2 regions of the Streptosporangium longisporum genome follow, and region 2 is predicted to be linked to the other one. Evidence: riboswitches for the same ligand, from Rfam matches in the RefSeq annotation. Region 2 holds a riboswitch; the other holds the start of a gene.
What was found. Region 2 has a riboswitch for cobalamin ahead of cobN (cobaltochelatase subunit CobN). Riboswitches for the same ligand answer to the same signal wherever they lie in the genome.
Positions count from the first base shown of each region.

Region 1: another riboswitch for cobalamin. It lies ahead of ABD832_RS26905 (ribonucleoside-diphosphate reductase subunit alpha); the one in region 2 lies ahead of cobN (cobaltochelatase subunit CobN).

Region 1 covers NZ_BAAAWD010000015.1:96,713-107,484, forward strand. The annotation lists gene ABD832_RS26875 (PH domain-containing protein) at 1-243, shown strand, start outside; gene glgA (glycogen synthase) at 272-1,468, opposite strand; gene glgC (glucose-1-phosphate adenylyltransferase) at 1,517-2,743, shown strand; gene ABD832_RS26890 (DUF5685 family protein) at 2,989-4,137, shown strand; gene ABD832_RS26895 (mechanosensitive ion channel family protein) at 4,134-5,285, opposite strand; gene ABD832_RS26900 (ribonucleotide-diphosphate reductase subunit beta) at 5,364-6,359, opposite strand; gene ABD832_RS26905 (ribonucleoside-diphosphate reductase subunit alpha) at 6,400-8,913, opposite strand; cobalamin riboswitch at 9,029-9,228, opposite strand; gene ABD832_RS26910 (tripartite tricarboxylate transporter substrate-binding protein) at 9,233-10,300, opposite strand; gene glmS (glutamine--fructose-6-phosphate transaminase (isomerizing)) at 10,395-10,772, opposite strand, start outside.
Region 2 covers NZ_BAAAWD010000031.1:72,370-83,141, reverse strand. The annotation lists gene ABD832_RS40140 (precorrin-2 C(20)-methyltransferase) at 1-292, opposite strand, end outside; gene ABD832_RS40135 (precorrin-8X methylmutase) at 289-915, opposite strand; gene ABD832_RS40130 (precorrin-3B synthase) at 912-2,336, opposite strand; cobalamin riboswitch at 2,383-2,555, shown strand; gene cobN (cobaltochelatase subunit CobN) at 2,644-6,330, shown strand; gene ABD832_RS40120 (siderophore-interacting protein) at 6,382-7,332, opposite strand; gene ABD832_RS40115 (CHAP domain-containing protein) at 7,426-8,622, opposite strand; gene ABD832_RS40110 (hypothetical protein) at 8,938-9,387, shown strand; gene ABD832_RS40105 (fluoride efflux transporter FluC) at 10,124-10,702, shown strand; gene ABD832_RS40100 (fluoride efflux transporter FluC) at 10,699-10,772, shown strand, end outside.

The DNA of each region.
Region 1 (10,772 bases), on a different contig from region 2:
ACCGACAAGCGCGTGATCGTCCAGGACAAGTCGTTCGTCGGCAAGAAGGTCGCCATCACCAGCATCCCGTACGGGAAGGTCTCGGCGGTCAGCGTGGTGAGCAACAAGTCCTTCGCCGGCTCGTTCTTCTCCTCGGGTGCCATCGCCATCCACGTGGGCACCCACACCTACGAGGTGGAGTTCCGGGGCGACGACAAGGCCCATCACGTGCACAACGTGATCCTGCACTTCATCACCGGCTGACCGCCGCCGCCCGGAGCCCCGTCCCCCGTCAGCCGGTCCCGGCCGGGGCCCTCTCCCCGGCGACCCGGCGGTAGAGCTCCATGGTCCGTTCGGCGATGCGCTCCCAGGAGAAGTGCTCCACCGCGCGGATCCGCCCGGCCTCGCCCATCCGGGTGGCGAGGGCGGGGTCGGCCAGCAGCCGGTTGACCCGCTCGGCGATGCCGGCGGCGAAGGCCTCGGGGTCGTGCGGAGTGCCGTCGGCGGCCTGGTCGATCGGCACGAGCAGGCCGGTGGAGCCGTCGGCCACGACCTCGGGGATGCCGCCGGTGGCGGTGGCCACGACCGCGGTCTCGCAGGCCATGGCCTCCAGGTTGACGATGCCCATCGGCTCGTAGACCGAGGGGCAGACGAACACGGTCGCGTGGCTGAGGATCTGGATCACCTCCGGCCGGGGGAGCATCTCCGAGATCCACACGACGCCCTCGCGGTCGAGCCCGCGGACCAGCGCGGTCACCTCGTCGGCGATCTCGGGCGTGTCGGGCGCGCCCGCGCAGAGCACGAGCTGGGCGTCGGGGTGGAAGTCGCGCGCCGCGTGCAGCAGGTGGACCAGGCCCTTCTGCCGGGTGATGCGCCCGACGAAGACCACGTACGGCCTGCTCGGGTCGATGGCGTGCCGCTCCAGGACGTCGGTGTCGCGGTCGGGGGCGTACTCCCCGGTGTCGATCCCGTTGTGGATCACCGTGACCTTCTCCGCCGGGATCTCGGGGTAGCTGGCCAGCACGTCGCGGCGCATGCCCTCGGAGACGGCGATGATCGCGTCGGCGGTGGCCAGCGCGCCGCGTTCGGCCCACGACGACAGCGTGTAACCACCGCCGAGCTGCTCGGCCTTCCAGGGACGCAGCGGCTCCAGGCTGTGCGTGGTCACCACGTGGGGCGTCCCGTAGAGCATCTTGGCCACGTGCCCGGCGAAGTTGGCGTACCAGGTGTGGCTGTGCACCAGGTCGGCGCCCTCGCACCCGGCGGCCATCTCCAGGTCGACGCCGAGGACCTGGAGCGCGGCGTTGGCCGTCTCCAGGCCACCGGGCACCCGGTAGGCCGAGACGCCCTCCTCCTGCCGGGAGGTCCCGAAGCAGCGGACCCGGGTGTCGGCGAGCCTGCGCAGCTCCCGGGCGAGGTATTCGACGTGAACGCCCGCCCCTCCGTACACGTCGGGGGGATATTCACGGGTCAGCAGATCCACTCGCATACGATCAGCCTAGTGTTTCATCCCTGGTCGTCAGGTTAAGGTCCATTCATGAGAGTCCTCGCGATCGTGCTCGCCGGTGGAGAAGGCAAGAGGCTCATGCCTCTGACGGCTGATCGAGCAAAGCCGGCGGTGCCTTTCGGGGGGATATACCGGCTGGTCGACTTCGTCCTGTCCAACCTGGCCAACGGTCACTACCTGCAGATCGTGGTACTGACCCAGTACAAGAACCACAGCCTGGACCGGCACATCTCCCGGACCTGGCGCCTGTCGGCGATGCTCGGCAACTACGTCACGCCGGTCCCCGCCCAGCAGCGCCTGGGACCGCACTGGTTCTCCGGCTCCGCCGACGCGCTGTTCCAGAACCTGAACCTGATCTACGACGAGATGCCCGACCACGTCATCGTGTTCGGCGCCGACCACATCTACCGGATGGACCCCCGGCAGATGGTGCAGCAGCACGTCGAGTCGGGCGCCGAGGTGACCGTGGCCGCCATCCGGCAGCCGATCTCCCTGGCCGACCAGTTCGGGGTGATCGAGACCGACCCGGCCGGACGCAAGATCACGGCCTTCCGCGAGAAGCCCAAGGACGCGGTGGGCCTTCCGGACGCGCCCGACCAGGTGTACGCCTCGATGGGCAACTACGTCTTCAGGACCCAGTCGATGATCGACGCGCTCCGGGAGGACGCGCTCGACCCGGCGAGCAAGCACGACCTGGGCGGCAACATCATCCCGATGATGGTGAAGTCCGGCAGCGCGGAGGTCTACGACTTCGCCGACAACGTCGTGCCCGGCTCCACCGAGCGCGACCGGGGCTACTGGCGGGACGTGGGGACGCTCGACGCCTACTACGAGGCCCACATGGACCTCATCTCGGCGCACCCGGTCTTCAACCTCTACAACGGCCGGTGGCCCATCTACACCGGTCACGACCCGCTGCCCCCGGCCAAGTTCGTGCACAACGACGGCGACCGGGTGGGCCGGGCCGTGGACTCGCTGGTCTCGGCGGGCGCGATCGTGTCCGGCGGGCTCGCCCTGCGCTCGATCCTCTCCCCCGGCGTGGTGCTGCACTCCCACTCCCAGGTCGAGGACTCGGTGCTGATGGGCAACGTGAAGGTGGGCCGGGGCGCCATCGTCCGCAAGGCCATCATCGACAAGAACGTGGTCATCCCGGACGGCGCCCGGATCGGCTTCGACCTGGAGTACGACCGCAGCCGCTTCGCGGTGACCAGCGGGGGCATCGTGGTCATCGGCAAGAACGAGATCGTCGAACGCTGACCCGTCCCCGGGCCGGTACTCACCGCAGGATCCCTGCCCCGGCACACCCCTGACCCGCCGGCCCCCGGAGCCGGCGGGTCCCGTGTACCGGCGGGGGGCCGGCCACCCGTTCCGCCCGCGAGGCGTGTCCTTCGCCGACGAGACGGGACGGGCGCGGAGGCCGTGAGCCCGCGGATCCGTACGGGATAGATTTTCCTGGTACGTTTCCCCGGTTTCGTGCCGCCCCCCACACCCCGTGAGTTCACATGTTCGGCATCATCCGCCCCTGCGGCGACCACTCCTGCCCGGCGCTGCACAGGGCCTGGACGGCCCACCTGTGCGGCCTGTGCCTGACCCTGCGCGACGGGCAGGGACACGCGGCCCGGCTGGCCACCAACTACGACGGGCTGATCATCTCGGTGCTGGCCGAGGCGCAGGACCCGGCGGGCTCCCCGCACCGGACCGCGGGGCCCTGCGCGCTGCGCGGGTTCCGTACGGCGGACGTGGTGGACGCCCGTGCCCGGGGGGCGCGGCTGGCCGCCACGGTCTCGCTGGTCCTGGCCGCGGGCAAGCTCCGCGACCATGTGGCCGACGGCGACGCGGCGCCGGGCACCGGCCCGGCGCGCCGGATGCTGGCGGCCCGCTGGGAGGCGGCCGGCGCCCGGATGGGGGCCGGGATCGGGTTCGACACGGCCCCGCTGACCGCGACGGCCGCCCTGCAGCTGGAGGTGGAGGGCGCCGCGGGCAGGTCCCTGCTGGAGCTGACCCGGCCCACCGAGGAGGCGGTCGCGGCGGCGTTCGCGCACACCGCCACGCTCGCCGGCAGGCCGGGCAACGCGACGGCGCTGGCCGAGGCGGGCCGGTTCTTCGGCCGGATCGCCCACCTGCTGGACGCGGTCGAGGACCGCCAGGAGGACGCGGCCCGCGGGGCGTTCAACCCGCTGGCGGCCACCGGCACCTCGACCGGGGAGGCGCGCCGGCTCTGCGAGGACGCCGCGCACGGCCTGAGGCTCGCGCTGCTGGAGCTGGACCTGGAGCCCGCCGACCGGCACCTGGTGGACGCGCTGCTGGGCACCGAGGTGCGGCGCGCGGTGGAGCGGACCTTCCGGCACGCCTCCCCCGCCCCTGCCGGGACGATGCCGGACGGTGGCGCCGGCCTCCCCGCGGACGCGGCCCGGCCGCCGGCGGGGAGCTCCTACCGGCGGCCGGGATTCGTCCGCAGGTCGGCCGCGGCCGCGGGGAGCCTGCTGACCTGCGGGCTCTGGCGGCCCCGCTGGGACCCCGAGCGCCGGGCGCCCTGGCACGACCGCTGCTACCTGAACGGCTGCGACGGCTGCAGCGGCTGCGACGGCTGCGGGGACTGCTGCAAGGGCTGCGCCAGGTGCGACGGGTGCTGCTGCGACTGCAGCGTCTAGGACTCGTCGTCCTGGGACCCGCGCGACGGCTCGCGCCGGTCACCGCCCCTGGCGAGGGAACCCGCCGGACGGGGATCCGGCTCGGCCGCCATCATCCCGGTGAGCAGCCCGGGGACGCTCTCCGAGACGGGCGGGACGTCGACCCGGAAGCGAGGCATCGACTCGGGGTACCTGTCACGGATGAAGGCCACCAGGTGCTCGCGGATGTCGCACTTGAGGTCCCAGGCGCTGGCGGAGTCGGAGGCGCTCATCAGGGCGCGCAGCTCCAGCAGCCCGTTGGGAAGGGTGTCGGTGACCTGGAGGGTCCAGTCCTTCTGGTCCCAGAGCGGGTGCTCGCGCAGCGCGCGGTAGAGCTCGGTGCGCAGTTCCTCGACCGGCACCGACCAGTCGACCCGGATGAGCACGTGGCCGATCACCCGGCTGCTGTGCCGGGTCCAGTTCTCGAACGAGTTGGCCGTGAAGTACGAGACCGGGAGCACCAGCCTGCGCTCGTCCCACAGCCGCAGCACCACGTAGGTCAGGCTGAGCTCCTCGATGCGGCCCCACTCGTCCTGGACCACGACCACGTCGTCCAGCCGGAGCGCGTCGCTGAAGGCCAGCTGCAGCCCGGCGAGCATGTTGCCCAGCGTCGACTGGGCGGCGATGCCGACCACGACGCCGGCGATTCCGGCCGAGGCCAGAAGACCGGCTCCCAGCGCCCGTACCTGCGGGAACGTGAAGAGCATCGCACCCAGGGCCACCACGATGATCACCGCTGAGGCGACCCGGCGGACCAGGGTGATCTGGGTGCGGATGCGGCGGGCCTTGCGGTTGCGCTCGCCCTCGACGGTGATCAGGCGGTCCAGGACCACGTCGGTGATCGCGTAGGCGGCCTGGATGACCAGCCAGGTGGCGCATCCGATCAGGATCAGGCTCAGGCCGCGGTCGATCACCTGGCCCGCCGGGCCCTGCACCATGCTGGGCTCGCTGGAGCGGTCGGGCGTGTAGACGGTGTAGGCGGTCGCCACGGCGGCCGTGGCGAACCCCGGCCAGGTGCAGCGCCGCACCAGCGGGCCGGCGAGGATCCACCTCTCACCGATCAGCCGCGAACGCAGGATCCTGCGTACCGCCTCCACCGCCACGACGGCGGCGGCCACGGAGACAATCATGATCATCCAGTTGGACACGGACGACGTACCCCCTCGGCGTTTCTGTCCTTGTGTTTCCTTTCCGGGTTCTCCAGCTAATCAGAAGGACTCATCAAAGGTGACATTCCCCTCGACTGCTACCTGATAGGCCGAAACCCGTCGCTCGAAGAAGTTGGCCAGTTCCTGCACGTCCTGAAGCTCCATGAACGCGAACGCGTTGGCCGTGCCGTACCGGACGGGCATGCCGAGCCTGACCAGCCGCTGGTCGGCCACGTACCGCAGGTAGAGCCGCATCTGCTCCACGCCCATCCCGAGCAGGCCGTCACCGCACAGGTCGGCCGCGAAGGCGAGCTCCGCCTCCACCGCCTCCTCGATCATCCGGGTGACCTGCTCGGTGAGCGCGTCGTCGAACAGCTCGGGCTCCTCGGCCCGTACGGTCTCCACCACGCCGAAGGCGAACTCCATGTGCATGGACTCGTCGCGGAACACCCAGTTCGTCCCGGTGGCCAGGCCGCTGAGCAGGCCGCGGGAGCGGAACCAGTAGACGTAGGCGAACGCCCCGTAGAAGAACAGGCCCTCGATGCACGCCGCGAAGCAGATCAGGTTGAGCAGGAACGCCCGCCGGTCCTGCCGGGTCTCCAGCCGGGTCAGCCCGCCGAGCGAGTCGATCCAGCGGAAGCAGAACTCGGCCTTGTCCCGGATCGAGGGGATGTGCTCGACCGCGGCGAACGCCTTGACCCGCTCGTCGTGGTCGGGCAGGTAGGTGTCCAGCAGGGTCAGGTAGAACTGGACGTGGACGGCCTCCTCGAACAGCTGCCTGCTCAGGTAGAGGCGCGCCTCCGGCGCGTTCAGGTGCTGGTAGAGGTTGAGGACCAGGTTGTTGGCCACGATCGAGTCGCCGGTGGCGAAGAACGCGACGAGCCGGTTGATCAGGTGGCGTTCCTCGGGGGTCATCCTCGCCAGGTCGGCCAGGTCGGAGGCGAGGTCCACCTCCTCGACGGTCCAGGTGTTGCGGATCGCCGCCCGGTAGCGCTCGTAGAACTCCGGGTAGCGCATCGGCCGCAGGGTCAGGTCCATGCCGGGGTCGAGCAACATCGGAAACGGTGCCTTTCGTGAGGTGGGGCGGCCGGGCGGTCTACTGGCAGGCGTCGCAGTACTCGGGGTTCTCCAGCGAGCAGGCGACGGCGCCGGGGTCGGCGACGGGCCCGGACCCGTCCCGCGGAACCTCCCGCGCACCGGTCCGCGCGGCGTCCCGAGCGGTGTCCCGGGCGGCGTCCTGAGCGGTGTCCTGCGCATCGGCCCGGCCGGGGGCCGCCACGGTGGCCTGGGCGATCCGGGTGGCCGGGCGCGAGCGCAGGTAGTAGGTGGTCTTCAGGCCCGACTTCCACGCGTAGGCGTACATCGAGGAGAGCTTGCCGATCGTGGGCGTGGCCATGAAGAGGTTCAGCGACTGCGACTGGTCGACGTACGGGGTGCGCGCGGCGGCCAGGTCGATCAGCGCCTTCTGCGGCAGCTCCCAGGCGGTCCGGTAGAGCGGCTTGAGGTCGTCCGGGATCTCGGGGATGTCCTGGATCGAGCCGTCGGCCCGCTTGATCGCGTCGCGGATCGCCGTGGTCCACAGCCCCCTGGCCTGCAGGTCCCGGACCAGGTAGTGGTTGACCTGGAGGAACTCCCCCGACAGGGTCTCGCGCTTGAAGACGTTGGACACCTGCGGCTCGATGCACTCGTAGCAGCCGGCGATGGAGGCGATCGTGGCGGTGGGCGCGATCGCGATCATCAGCGAGTTGCGCAGCCCGGTCACCGCGATCCGCTCCCGCAGCGCGGTCCACCGCGCCGACGTGGCCGCGCCGTAGTGGTCGGGGTGCAGCACCCCGCCCGCGGCCCTGGTCTCCTCGTACGAGGGGTGGCGGCCCCGCTCGGCGGCCAGGTCGCAGGAGGTCGCGTAGGCGGCGAGCGCGATCTCCTCGGAGATCCTGGTGGACAGCTCCAGCGCCTCGGGTGAGTCGAACGGGAGCCGGAGCGTGAACAGCACGTCGGCCAGGCCCATCACGCCGAGCCCGATCGGCCGCCACCTGAGGTTGGCGTCGCGGGCCTCGGGGGTCGGGTAGAAGCCCAGGTCGATGGTGCGGTCCAGGAAGCGCACGGCGGTGCGGACGGTCGCGCGCAGCCGGTCCCAGTCGATCCCGGCGACCCGCGCGGTCCCGTCGTCCCCCGCGACCGCGCCGTCCCCCGGGGTCCCGTCGTCCCCCGCGACCGCGCTGGCCCCCGAGGTCGCGTCGTTCCCCGGGGGGACGTCGTGCGCGGGGGTCGTGACCAGGTGCGCGGCCAGGTTGATCGAGCCGAGGTTGCAGACCGCGGTCTCGGCGTCCCCGGTGACCTCCAGGATCTCCGTGCAGAGGTTGGACAGGTGGATGACGTTCTGCGGCCTGCCCGTCTGGTTGGAGGTCCGGTTGGCCGCGTCCTTGAAGGTCATCCAGCCGTTGCCGGTCTGGGCGAGCGTGCGCATCATCCGCCCGTACAGGGCGCGGGCCGGGATCCGCCGGACGAACCGGCCCTCGGCCTCGGCGGCCCGGTAGGCCTCGTCGAACGCCGTCCCGTACAGGTCGGTCAGGTGCGGGACCTCCTTGGGGTCGAACAGCGACCACACCTCGTCGGCCTCGACCCGGCGCATGAACTCGTCGGGGATCCAGTTGGCGAGGTTCAGGTTGTGCGTGCGCCGGGCCTCCTCACCGGTGTTGTCGCGCAGTTCGAGGAACTCCTCGACGTCGGCGTGCCAGGGCTCCAGGTAGACGCAGGCCGCGCCCTTGCGCCGGCCGCCCTGGTTGACCGCGGCGACGCTGGCGTCCAGCGTGCGCAGCCACGGCACGATGCCGTTGGAGTGGCCGTTGGTGCCGCGGATCAGCGAGCCGCGCGAGCGGATCCGCGTCCAGGCGATCCCGATCCCCCCGGCGTACTTCGACAGCCGGGCGACCTGCCCGTAGCGCTCGTAGATGGACTCCAGCTCGTCGCGGGGCGAGTCGAGCAGGAAGCACGAGGACAGCTGGGGACGGCGCGAGCCGGAGTTGAACAGCGTCGGAGAGCTGGGCAGGTACGACAGCGAGGCCATCAGCGCGTACAGCTCGGCGGCCTCCTCGACGGTCTCGGACAGGCCGCAGGCCACCCGGAGGAAGAAGTGCTGCGGACGCTCCAGCACCGCACGGGTGCTCGGGTGGCGCAGCAGGTAGCGGTCGTAGACGGTGCGCAGCCCGAAGTACTCGAACCCGGCGTCGGCGTCCGGCACGACCAGCGCGTCCAGGGCCTCGGCGTGCGCGGCCACGAACTCCGCGAGCCGGTCCTGCACCAGCCCGGCCCGGTGGGTGGCGGCGACGGAGTCGGAGAAGCTCCGCACGCCGTGCCCGGCGGCCTCGTCGGCGATCAGCTCGGCCAGCATGGCGGCGGCGATCCTGGAGTTCTCCGGATCGGTGATCACCCGGGCTGCGGCCTCGTCGATGGCCAGCCTGCGGCCGTCGGCCCCGCCGTCCCCGGCCCGCGCGCCACCGTGCGGCACCGGCCCTCCGGTGTCACCGGATCGGCGCTCCCCGCCGTCCCCCGCCGGAGCGTCGATCTCCGTCACGGTCTGCGTCATGGCCTGTGCCACGGTCTCTGTCACGTACTGCCCCTCGCTCGCTCGGACTCTCCCCCTGCGGTCCCGCCGGGGGCACGCGTCCGCGAGCGATTCCGGGCACGCCGGACCGCCTCGTTCCGCGGGCCCTCCCACGAGGCCCTGGACAACCACGTCACCGGCAGGTCTTCGGACTCACGGGCGCACCGCACACGCCTACCGGCCGTCGCTTCCCGGGCATGACGCACCCAGTGCTCGATGACGGCTTTCGTTCCCGCTCACCGCTGCGGGGCAGTCCCGGAATCTCACCGGGTTCCCTCTTGCCTCACCCTTCACAGGTGAACCAACAACGATCAGGATCCTACATCTAGGGCCGTCTGACGCAACCACCCCAACAGGTTGTGTCCGAGGACGTCGCGAGCCCGAGTTCGTGAAGCACGCCCCGGGTCCGGCCGGTCTCGGTGGACAGCCACCGGCGGAAGTCGTCGCCGCCGAGGAAGACCCGGCTCCACCCGTTCGCCGCGCACAGGGCACGCCAGTGCGGCGTGGCGTCGAGCCGCTCGCACAGGACGACCGCCGCGTCCCTGTCGGCCGGGCTCATGTCGCCGGGCCCGAGCAGCCCGCACCAGTCGCTGTACTCCAGCCGGACGTCGAGCTCCATCAGCGTCGGCGCGTCGATCCCCTCGATCCGGCCGCCCGAGGAGACCGCCAGGGGACGCAGCCGGCCGGCCGAGATCCCCGGCAGCAGAGCGCGGGCCGACCCCAGCAGGGCCGCCACCCGGCCGACCTGGAGCGCCTCGACCGCGTCCCGGGCGGCCAGGTACCCGGCGTACTCCAGCAGCCGGGTGTCCACGCCGAGGCACTTGCCGATCATGCCGTAGAGCACGTGGTCGGAACCCCCCTCCAGCCTGCCACCGATCGTCAGCCCGGCCGGGTCGTGGCGCAGCGCCGCGGCGAGATCCTCGAAGGCGCGCAGCCGGGAACCGGCCGGGACGACCAGGGCCGTCCAGTCACCGGCCAGCCGGGCGAGGGGGGTGGTGGCCCGCACCACGGCGGTGGTGTTGGCGATCTCCGCGGCGGCGAGCATCGGCATCGCGGCGACGAGCAGCCTGCCCTCGCGCGCGAAGGAGACGCCCCGGACCCCCGGGACCCCGGCGAGACCGGGGACACCGGAGGCGCCGGGGACGACGAAGGCGTCGCGCGAGACGGAGCCCAGGGGGCCGGGGCGGTCGGCGGCCATGACGGTGCGCACCAGCCCCGACCGGACCATGACGGAGGCCATCCTGCGCGCGATCCCGTCCCACCCGTGACCGTCGGCGGCGGGTTCGAGGAGGAACAGCCGGTCCACCAGCGGGCCCGCGGGTTCGTCCTCCGCCCCGCAGCCCGCGAGCAGCGCGGCCCCCGCCGCCAGCGCGAAGAACCCCCTACGGCGCATGAGCGCCCCTTCCCCCAAGAGCCCCTTATACCCTAGGTTACCTCCATGTCACTTTCTGTCATAGTGCGAGGGGTATGGCCTTAAGGAGTGGTCCTCATTCCACCGTGACGCTCTTGGCGAGGTTGCGAGGCTTGTCCACGTCCCGCTCCAGCGCCACGGCCGCGTGGTAGGCGAAGAGCTGCAGCGGGATCGAGAGCAGGATCGGGTCCAGCTCGGTCTCGTTCTTGGGCACCACGACGCAGTCGTCGGCCAGCTTGGGGTCGGCGGTGCGGTGGCCGATCATGAGCACCCGCCCGCCCCGGGCGCGGATCTCGCCCAGCGTGGTGAGGTTCTTGTCCAGCAGCTCGTCGTCGGGGACGATCGCCACGGTGGGCATCTCCGGCCCGATCAGCGCCAGCGGGCCGTGCTTGAGCTCGCTGGCCGGGTACGCCTCGGCGTGCACGTAGGAGATCTCCTTGAGCTTCTGCGCACC
Region 2 (10,772 bases):
GCTCGGCGCAGTCGGCGTAGAAGTCGTCGATCGCCCCCTGGTAGCCGCCCGGATGGTCGGTGGTCTCGGTGGTGAGCGGGTAGATGAGGGGTTCCTCGATCCGGCCCTCGCGCAGGTAGGGGGCGGCCACCGAGCGGGCGATGCTCCGGCCGTGGCGGGCGCTGTGGAAGGCGATCACGTCCGCCTCACCGATCAGGCGGGCGGCCTTGACGGTCACCAGCTCGGGGTCACCCGGCCCCAGTCCCACTCCCCACAGCCGTCCGGTCGCGCGTACGGTCACGTCGTCGCTCACTCTTCCTCGCTCGCGATCGCGTTGACCGCGGCGGCGGTCATCGCGCTTCCACCCCGGCGTCCGCTCACGACCAGGTACTCCAGGTTCGCCGGATGCTCGGCGAGGGCCTGCTTGGACTCGGCGGCGCCGATGAAGCCGACCGGGACGCCGAGGACGGCGGCCGGGCGCCCGGCACCCTGCTCGACCATCTCCAGCAGCCGGAACAGCGCGGTGGGCGCGTTGCCGATCGCGACCACGGACCCCTGGAGCCGGTCGCGCCAGAGCTCCAGGGCGGCGGCGCTGCGGGTGGTGCCCAGCTCCGCGGCGAGCTCCGGCACCCGGGGGTCACCGAGCGTGCAGATCACCTCGTTGCCGGCGGGCAGGCGGCGACGGGTCACCCCGGAGGCGACCATCATGGCGTCGCAGAGCACCGGCGCGCCCGCGCGGAGCGCCTCGCGGGCCGCCGGCACCACCCCGGCCGACCAGCGCAGGTCGTCCACCAGGTCGACCATCCCGCAGGCGTGGATCATGCGGACCGCCACCCGGGCGACGTCCGCGGGGAGCGCCTCCAGGTCGGCCTCGGCGCGGATGGTGGCGAAGGAGCGGCGGTAGATCTCCGCGCCGTCGCGGACGTAGTCGATCACAGTTCCCCTCTGGCGGCCGTCACCGCGGCCGCGGTCTCCTCGATGCCCGAGCAGGTCAGGCCGGTGCCGTCCAGCTCCAGGCGGTAGCCGTGGCCGGTGGCGACCACGTCGGCGACCCGCCCCTTCGGGCGGCCGCAGCGTCTGGCGCACCCCGCCCAGTGCACCGGGAGCGTATCGGTGCGGGACGCGTGCCGGGCGGGCGGGGCCAGGGCGACGACGGCGGTCGCGTCGGCCCGCACGTCGGCCAGGGACTTGGCGCAGCCGGGACGTCCGGCGCAGGCCGTGACGCCGATCCACGGCGAGCCGGGGTCGACGACCAGGCCGGCGGCCCGCAACCGGCCGGCCGCGTCCACGGCCTCGGTACGGGTCAGGCCGGGCAGGACCACGCCTCTCCAGGGGGTCAGGCGGATGTCCCCGCCGGAGGCGACGTCGGCCAGCACCTCCGCCTGGGCGGAGGTCAGCCGTCCCAGGGGCACCGCCACCCCGAGCGCGACCCGCGCGGGATCGCTCCGGGCGGTGCCGGGGGGTGCGGCGGCGCCGATGAGCCCCACGGGCCCGAGCGCCACGGGCCGCGGCCGTACCGGCTCGGAGGGGGGCGCCTGCACGGTGCGATCCGCGGTGGGGTCCGGGCCGAGGGCGGCCGATACGCGGGCGGCGACCAGCGCGGGCCCGTCGGGGAGCTCGGAGATCCGCCAGGCGGTGACGTCCCGGGCGGCCAGCTCGTCGAGGAACGCCTCGGCGGCGGCGAGCAGGGCGGTCACGGCCTCGTCCGTCCCGACGCGCAGGCCGGTGTCGGTCCCGGCGAGGAGCAGCGCGAACCGGTCCGGCCCGGCGGCCAGGACCGCCGCGTCGGCGCCGAGCCCGGCCACGTCGCCGCGTCCGTCGTCGAGGGCGAACATGAACCGGCCGGGCAGGGCGGCCAGTGCGGGCCGGGCGCACAGTCGCCGGTCCAGCTCGCCGATCAGCGGGGTGACGTCGGTGACCCCGCCGCCACCGGGACCGTCCAGGCCGGTCAGCGGGGAGGCGAGGATGTTGCGGACCCGCTCGTGGGTGGCCGAGGGCAGCAGTCCCGCCCGCGCCATCCGCGCGGCGAACCCGTCCTCCGGGACGCCGTTCCCGGCACCGTCGTCACCGCCGGGACCCTCGTCGTCGGCGCCGGTCGCCGGGTCGTCTCCGGAGACGTCCCGCGTCCGGTCGTCGTGGGCGAGGCCGCGTACCTGCACGTTGGCCCGGGAGGTGAGCTCGACGGCGCCGTCACCGTGACGGCGCGCCGCCGCGGCGAGTTCGCGCAGCTGGGCGGGGGTGAGCCGGCCCCCGGGCACGCGGACGCGGGCCAGGCCGCCGTCGGCGGCGGCGTGGACCTGAAGCGCTCCGGGACATGCGTCAGGCCGTGATCGTCCGTGAAAGTCGGCAATGTCCACTCACGGGATGCTAGTGCCAGTTTCTTGCGGGGAGCCGGACTGCCGTAGTGTCATCGGTGGCGATGGCGTTGGGAGGAAGCCGGTGTGATTCCGGCGCGGTCCCGCCACTGTGACCGGGGAGCGAACCTCAACCGGGCCACTGCCCGGCGACGGGCGGGAAGGCCGGGGCGAGCACCGATCCGGGAGCCAGGAGACTCCAGCCGTCGCGGCCGACGACGACCCGGGGCGAGGACCCCGAGGGAGGATGCTCCGTGCGCTTTTCGCCGTTCCCCCACCGCAGTGCGACCCCGCCGATGGAGTGTGGCGCGTGATCCTGCTGCTCTCGACCTCTGACACCGACCTGCTGAGCGCCCGCGCGAGCGGCGCCGACTACCGCCTGGGAAACCCCGCCCGCCTGGGCGTCGCCGACCTGCCACCGCTGCTGGAGGGCGCCGAGGTGGTCGTGGTACGGCTGCTCGGCGGGCGCCGCGCCTGGGAGGAGGGGCTGGACGCCCTGCTCGCCGGTCCCCGTCCCGTCGTCGTGCTCGGCGGCGAGCAGGCGCCGGACGCCGAGCTGATGGAGCTGTCCACCGTGCCCGGAGGGGTGTGCGCCGAGACGCACGCCTACCTCGCGCACGGCGGCCCGGCCAACCTGACCGAGCTGTACCGCTTCCTGTCCGACACGCTGCTGCTCACCGGGCACGGGTTCGCCGCACCCGCCCCCACCCCGACCTGGGGGACGCTGGAGCGCGAGGCGCGCGGCCAGGACGGGCCGGTCGTCGGCGTGCTGTACTACCGGGCCCACCACGTGGCCGGCAACACCGCCTTCGTCGAGGCGCTCTGCTCGGCGATCGAGGACGCCGGGGGACGGGCGCTGCCGCTGTACTGCGCGTCCCTGCGCACCGCCGAGCCGGGCCTGCTGGAGGCGCTGCGCACGGTGGACGCCCTGGTGGTGACGGTGCTGGCCGCGGGCGGCACCCGCCCGGCGACCGCGTCGGCCGGCGGGGACGACGAGGCGTGGGACGTCGGCGCGCTGGCCGAGCTGGACGTGCCGATCCTGCAGGGCCTGTGCCTGACGAGCAGCCGCGCCTCCTGGGAGGAGAACGACGACGGCCTCTCCCCGCTGGACGCCGCCACCCAGGTCGCCATCCCCGAGTTCGACGGGCGCATCATCACGGTGCCGTTCTCCTTCAAGGAGATCGACGAGGACGGGCTGACCGTCTACGTGGCCGACCCCGAACGCGCCTCGCGGGTGGCGGGCATCGCGGTGCGCCACGCCGCGCTGCGGCACGTGCCGCCCGCCGAGCGGCGGCTGGTGCTGATGCTGTCGGCCTACCCCACCAAGCACGCCCGCATCGGCAACGCCGTCGGCCTGGACACCCCCGCCAGCCTGGTGCGCCTGCTGGCGGCGCTGCGCGAGCGCGGCTACGACATCGGCGCCGAGGGCGAGCTGCCCGGGGTGACCGAGCAGGACGGCGACGCGCTCATCCACGCGCTGATCGCCGCGGGCGGTCAGGACCGGGACTGGCTCACCGAGGAACAACTCGCCGGCAACCCGGTGCGCATCGCGGCGACCCGCTACGCCGAGTGGTACGCCACGCTGCCCGCGGACCTGCGGGAGAGGATAGAGCGGCACTGGGGGCCGCCCCCCGGGGAGCTGTTCGTCGACAGGTCGGCCGACCCGGAGGGCGAGATCGTGCTGGCCGCGCTGCGCGCCGGCAACGTGGTGGTGATGGTGCAGCCGCCGCGCGGCTTCGGGGAGAACCCCATCGCCATCTACCACGACCCCGACCTGCCGCCCAGCCACCACTACCTGGCCGCCTACCGCTGGCTGGCCGACGGCTTCGGCGCCCACGCCGTGGTCCACGTGGGCAAGCACGGCAACCTGGAGTGGCTGCCCGGCAAGTCCGCAGGCCTGTCGGCCTCCTGCGGGCCGGACGCCGCGCTCGGCGACCTGCCGCTGGTCTACCCGTTCCTGGTCAACGACCCCGGCGAGGGCACCCAGGCCAAGCGCCGCGCGCACGCCACCCTGGTCGACCACCTGGTGCCGCCGATGGCCCGCGCCGACAGCTACGGCGACATGGCCCGGCTGGAGCAGCTCCTCGACGAGCACGCCTCCATCGCGGCGATGGACCCGGCCAAGCTGCCCGCGATCCGCGCCCAGATCTGGACGCTGATCCAGGCCGCCCGGCTGGACCACGACCTCGGCGTCGCCGACCGGCCGCACGACGCCGAGTTCGACGACTTCCTGCTGCACATCGACGGCTGGCTGTGCGAGGTCAAGGACGTCCAGATCCGCGACGGCCTGCACGTGCTGGGCGCCGCCCCCGAGGGAGCGGCCCGCGTGGACCTGGTGCTGGCCATGCTGCGCGCCCGGCAGATATGGGCCGGCGGCCAGGCGCTCGTCGGCCTGCGCGAGGCCCTGGGCCTGGCCGAGGACGGCAGCGCGGCGCGGATCGGCGTCGACGAGGCCGAGACCCTGGCCCGCGCCCTGGTCGAGGGCATGGAGGAACGCGGCTGGGAGGTGTCCGCCGCCGCCGAGGTGACCGCCGCGGTCCTGCACCCGGCGACGGCCCTCCCCGGCCCCGCCGACCCTGCCGGTCCCGTCGGCGTGGACGGTACGGCGGGTGTCTCCGGAGCAGGCGGCGCCCGCGCCGCCGACCCCCGGACGGTGGAGGAGATCCTGCGGTTCGCCGCGCTGGAGGTCGTGCCGAGGCTGGCGCGTACCACCGACGAGATCGACGCGATCCTGCACGCCCTCGACGGCGGTTACGTCCCCGCCGGGCCGAGCGGGTCACCGCTGCGCGGGCTGATCAACGTGCTGCCCACCGGCCGCAACTTCTACTCGGTCGACCCCAAGGCCGTGCCGAGCAGGCTGGCCTGGGAGACCGGGCAGGCGATGGCCGACTCCCTGCTGGAGCGCTACCGCGCCGACACCGGTGACTGGCCGCGCTCGGTGGGGCTGTCGGTCTGGGGCACCAGCGCCATGCGCACCGCCGGGGACGACGTGGCCGAGGTGCTGGCGCTGCTGGGCGTGCGGCCGGTCTGGGACGAGGCCTCGCGCCGCGTCACCGGCCTGGAGCCGATCCCGGCCGTCGAGCTGGGCCGGCCCCGGGTGGACGTCACGGTCAGGATCAGCGGGTTCTTCCGCGACGCCTTCCCGCACGTGGTGGCCATGCTGGACGACGCGGTACGGCTGGCGGCCGGCCTGGAGGAGCCCGAGGAGCTCAACTACGTGCGCGCGCACGTGCTCGCCGACCACGCCGTGCACGGCGACGAGCGCAGGGCCACCATGCGCATCTTCGGCTCGCGTCCCGGCGCCTACGGGGCCGGGCTGCTGCCGCTGATCGACAGCCGCAACTGGCGCGACGACGCCGACCTCGCCGAGGTGTACGCGGTCTGGGGCGGTTTCGCCTACGGCCGGGGCGTGGACGGGGTACCGGCCAGGCAGGACATGGAGACCGCCTACCGCAGGATCGCGGTGGCGGCCAAGAACGTCGACACCCGCGAGCACGACATCGCCGACTCCGACGACTACTTCCAGTACCACGGCGGCATGATCGCCACGGTCCGGGCGCTCACCGGCAAGGCCCCGGCCGCCTACATCGGCGACAGCACCAGGCCCGAGGCCGTCCGCACCCGCACCCTGTCGGAGGAGACCTCCAGGATCTTCCGCGCCCGGGTGGTCAACCCGCGCTGGCTGGCCGCCATGCGCAGGCACGGGTACAAGGGCGCCTTCGAGCTGGCCGCGACCGTCGACTACCTGTTCGGTTACGACGCCACCACCGGCGTCGTCGCCGACTGGATGTACGACAAGCTGGCCGCGACCTACGTGCTGGACCCGGAGAACCAGGAGTTCATGGCCCGGTCCAACCCCTGGGCGCTGCACGGGATCGCCGAGCGGCTGCTGGAGGCCGCGAACCGGGGCATGTGGGAACACCCCGACCCGGACGTCCTGCGCGACCTGCAGGAGGTCTACCTCAAGTCCGAGGGGGACCTGGAGGACGGCGCCTGATCCGGTCCCGCCGGGCCGCTCCGATGGAGCGGCCCGGCGGCGACGGAACGGTCAGTTGTTCTCGGAGCGGCCCAGCCGCCAGTAGCCCATGAACGCCACCGAGGAGCGGTCGATCCCGGCCTCCTGGACCAGGTGCCGGCGCAGCAGCTTGACCACCGCGGCCTCACCGGCCAGCCAGGCGTACAGGCCCTCACCCGGCGAGGACTCCGGCACCTCCCAGAGGATCTCCGCGTCCACGTCGACGTCCTCCAGGCCACCGGTGGCGGGCCCGGCGGGCCCGGTCGGCGCGGCTACCGGCGGGACGAGCGTCCGCAGGACCTCGTGGACGGCGGGGACGAGCAGGTCGCCGTGGCGGGCCCCCTCGCGCGGCAGCCAGACGACCCGCACGCCCGGCGGGAGGTCGAGCGGGAGCTCGTCGGCGGCCTCGGGGACCTCGAGCAGCGCCGTGGCCGGTACCGCGCCGGAGAGCGACTCGACGATCGAGGTGATGGCGGGCACGGCCGTCTCGTCCCCGGCCAGCAGCAGGTGCGTGGCACCGGCCGGCTGTGCCCACTCCTGGCCGCCGGTGGGGCCGGGGTGGGCGGCGTTGGGGCCGACCACCAGGACCCGGTCGCCGGGCGCGGCACGGGTCGCCCACCGCGAGGCCGGGCCGCTCTCGCCGTGCAGGACGAAGTCGACGTCCAGCTCCCGCAGGTGCGGCCGTACCGCGCGCGCGGTGTAGGTACGGATCGGGTTGCGCAGCTCGTCGGGCAGCGCCCTCCAGCGCCGGTACCAGTCGGCGTCGTCGCCCAGGGGGGTCAGGCCGCCGTCCGGCAGCGGGAGGATCACCTTGATCCGCTGGTCGAAGCCGTGGTCGGCGAAGCCCGCCAGGTCCTCGCCGCCGAAGGTGATCCGCAGGAAGCTCGGGCTGAGCCGCGCGACGCGCACGACCCTCACATCGTGGCAGCGGTAGGCCGGGACCTCCGCCGCGCGCTCAAGGGTCTGCTCGCTGCCCGCTGTCATCGTGCCGCCTTCGCCGAGGGATGTCGTCCCCAGCAACTTAGCTTTGCCTAACCTTAATTATCAACTTCTCGGCTGTCTCGAATGTCGCGATCGTCACGCTGCGCGCCGCGCCTCCCGTGCCGTCCGGGCACCCTCCACCTCGTGAGGACCCTCCGCGAGCGGGGTCGTCACCGTTCCCGCGGGCACCGGCACCGGCACCGGCGCCGGCATCGGCATCGGCTTCGGTGCCGATCTCTGCGCCGGTTCCTGTGCCGCTTTCCGTCTTGGGTTCCGTGCCGCTGCTCTCCGTGCCGGTTCCCGTGGCGCGACGGGGGCTCCGGGCCGGTACGGGTCGTGGGCCCAGCCGGGCCTGGTCACGCGGACCGCCTCGTACAGGTGCGCCGGTACGGCCGGACCCTCGGACCGGTCCAGGGGCGGCGTCTGTCGCGCCAGGGCCACCCGCTCGCGCGACCCGGTCCCATCGGCCGAGTCCCTTTCGTACGGGCCGGTCCTGCGGGCCGGGGTCTCGTACGGGCCGGTCCCGCGGGCCGGGGTTCGCTCGCGCGGGCCCGCGGCCTCGATCGGCGCGTCCGCGGCCTTCCGGCGCCCGTCCCTCCTGCGGTGCCGCCCCGCCGAGACCCGCGGACGCCGCCTGGACAGCACGAACGTCATGCCCAGGACGAGGGTCAGCAGCCCGGCGATCACGGCCGTCTCCACCGGGACCGGGGAGGCGGCCCCGGGCACCTCGGTCAGGGCGACCGCGTCCCGGACGAGCGCCGGGCGGACCTCGATGCGATCCGCGACCTGCCCGGGAGCGCCGTCGTCGCCGGGTACGGCGCCGGCCAGGTGCTCCTTGACCTTGCGCGGCAGGCCGTAACCGACGACCTTGTCCTGGTCGCGCTTCTTGCGCTTGAGCCACACCCGGTCGACGTTGCCCTCGATCGTGTGGATCGTTCCACCCTCGACCCGCTCCACCACGCCGACATGATCGATCCCCCCGATGTCCTTGCCGCCCGACCAGTCGAAGAAGACCAGCGCCCCCGGCTCCGGCGTACGCGACCAGGCGCCGTTCGTCTCGAACCAGCGCCCGTGCGAGGGGGTCCAGGCGAACTGCCCGACGTACTGCTGCACGCCCGCCTTCTCCGCGGCCCAGGCGATGAACATCCCGCACCAGGGGGCCGTCCTGTACTGCGGGTCCTTGACCACGTTGACCGAGTACCACTCGCCGAACTTGCTCTGCCGGCCCGGTCCCTCCCGGTACCCGATCTCGGTCTTGATGGTCCTGAGCAGATCGTCACCGATCGGATCCATGGCCGTGAGCCACCCCGTCCATCTCCTCCGCCCTGCCGCGAAGGAGGGGCGCCGTCCGACAAAGACGGACTGTATTCGGAGAAAAACGGCCAAGTGAGGCTATTGGCGTAAAAAGCCGGGCTGGACGGCCGTGGGATACCGGATCCGAAGAAACAGGTGAAACGCGGCTCCTCACCCTTTACCATCTTCGGCCGGACCTGCCGCGTCCCGGCGGTCGAATACCATGTGACGGCACGTGCGCGGTGCGCGCGGGTGCCGGTGCCGTGGCCCCTCCCGGCCCGGCGGGACGCGGACGCGAAGGCGGAACGGGATTCCATGTTCGACGACAAGACGCAGGAGACCCTGCGCCGTCTGCTGGATCTCGCCGAGCATCCCTCGACCCCGCAGGCCGAGCGCACCCTGGCCGTGGCACGGGTACGCGCCCTGATCATGGTTCCCGAGGGCGACGCCCGCAGGGCACCGGTCACCCCGGCGATGGAGGCCGGGATCCTCAGAAGGGTCAGGCCGCTCGCCCACCGGGTCGAGGAGGACCTGGTGGAGGAGGTGCACGGCGACCTCTACGCTTTCAGCACCCGCTATCGGGTGATCGGCGAGCTCGCCGAGGAGATCGCCCTGCTGCTCGAACGCTGGAGCGCCACGGTCCCGCAGAAGCGGCATCGGCACGAGGAGGCCGTCAGGACCGCCGCCGCCAGGCTCGTCTACCTGCTGGAGCGGCGCGACCTGTTCCGCAAGCCCAGGTGGGGAAACCGCCCCAGGGCCAGGTAGCCCTTCCGGGGATCACCGCGCGGCAGCGGCCGCTCAGGGGGCCCCAACGACCCCCGACCCGCGTCGACCCCGCTGATCCCCGCTGATCCCTGCTGATCCGCGTCGATCCGGCTGATCCCCGTCCGGGAGCCGCCGGGCGTGACAGGCCGAAGGGCACGAGGGCCGGGATGGTGGCCGTGACCCAGGGAGACCTTCCGTCCGGGCGAGACGACCCTGCCTCGCGCGGGACCGGCCATTCGTCCCGGGGCCACGGCGTGTGGACCGGCGGATCCCGGTGGCCGGCGGGAAGGGATGGGAGCCGGTCACCGTGAGACGATGTGGGACCCGCCAGAGCTCTCCGTCGTGCGCTGGGAGCGCGCGGTTCCGCCGTCCGGCCGAGCGCGCACTAGTCGTGACGGTAGACAGCCGCCCGCGGCGCCTTCAACGATGTTGCACGATGTTGCGCGGAACCCGCCGCCGTGTCACACGCGGCCGGGGTGGCGGGCACGAAGACCAAGGGCGCGAGGGGACGGGCACGGTGTTCCCCGCCGGCCGGTCGATATGCTGAAGGTCGCCCTCGCCGGGCGAGGTCCGCCGGTCCGCGGATCCTCCGCCGGTGATCGTGAACGAGCCGGCCCGCCGGGTGTCCTCCGCCGCGTCGGCAGAGTGCGGAGGGGAGGGGGAGAGCGTGTCCGAGCCGCCCGCCCGTCGCCCCACCGGAACCTCGGGCCCGGCCGTCCGCGCCTCTGGTCCGGCCATGCCCCCCGACCGTGACGTCGATTCCGCCGTCCCCGGGCCGGAGTCCGGGCCCGGCCGGGTCCCGTGGGCGACGCTGGGGGTGATCGCGGCCGGTGGGGCGGCCGGCGCGCTGGCCCGTCACGGGCTCGTCCTCGCCTTCCCGCACCCACCGGACGGCCCTCCTTGGGCGACGTTCGCGATCAACGTGTCCGGGTGCCTGCTCATCGGCCTGCTGATGGTGTTCGTCACCGAGACCCGAGGGGTCCACCCGCTTGTTCGCCCGTTCCTGGGAGTTGGGGTGCTGGGCGGCTTCACCACCTTTTCCGCCTACGTGATCGACATCGGGCGGCTGGTGGCCGCGGGCGCCCCGCAGGTCGCGCTCGGGTACCTGTTCGGCACGGTGACGGCGGCGCTCGCGGCGACCTGGACCGGCATCGCACTGGGCCGACTCGTCCTCCGCCCCCGCCCCGGTCCCGGCCCGGACTCCGGCTCCGGCGACAGCGACGGTGACGGTGACGGCGGCGAGGGCGAGGGCGAGGGCGAGGGCGGCGAAGATGACGGCGATGACGGCGATGACGGCGCGGCGGGCGAGCGGTGAGCGTGCTGCTGGTCGCGCTGGGCGCCGCCGTGGGCGCCCCGCTGCGTTACCTCGTCGACCGGGCGCTCCA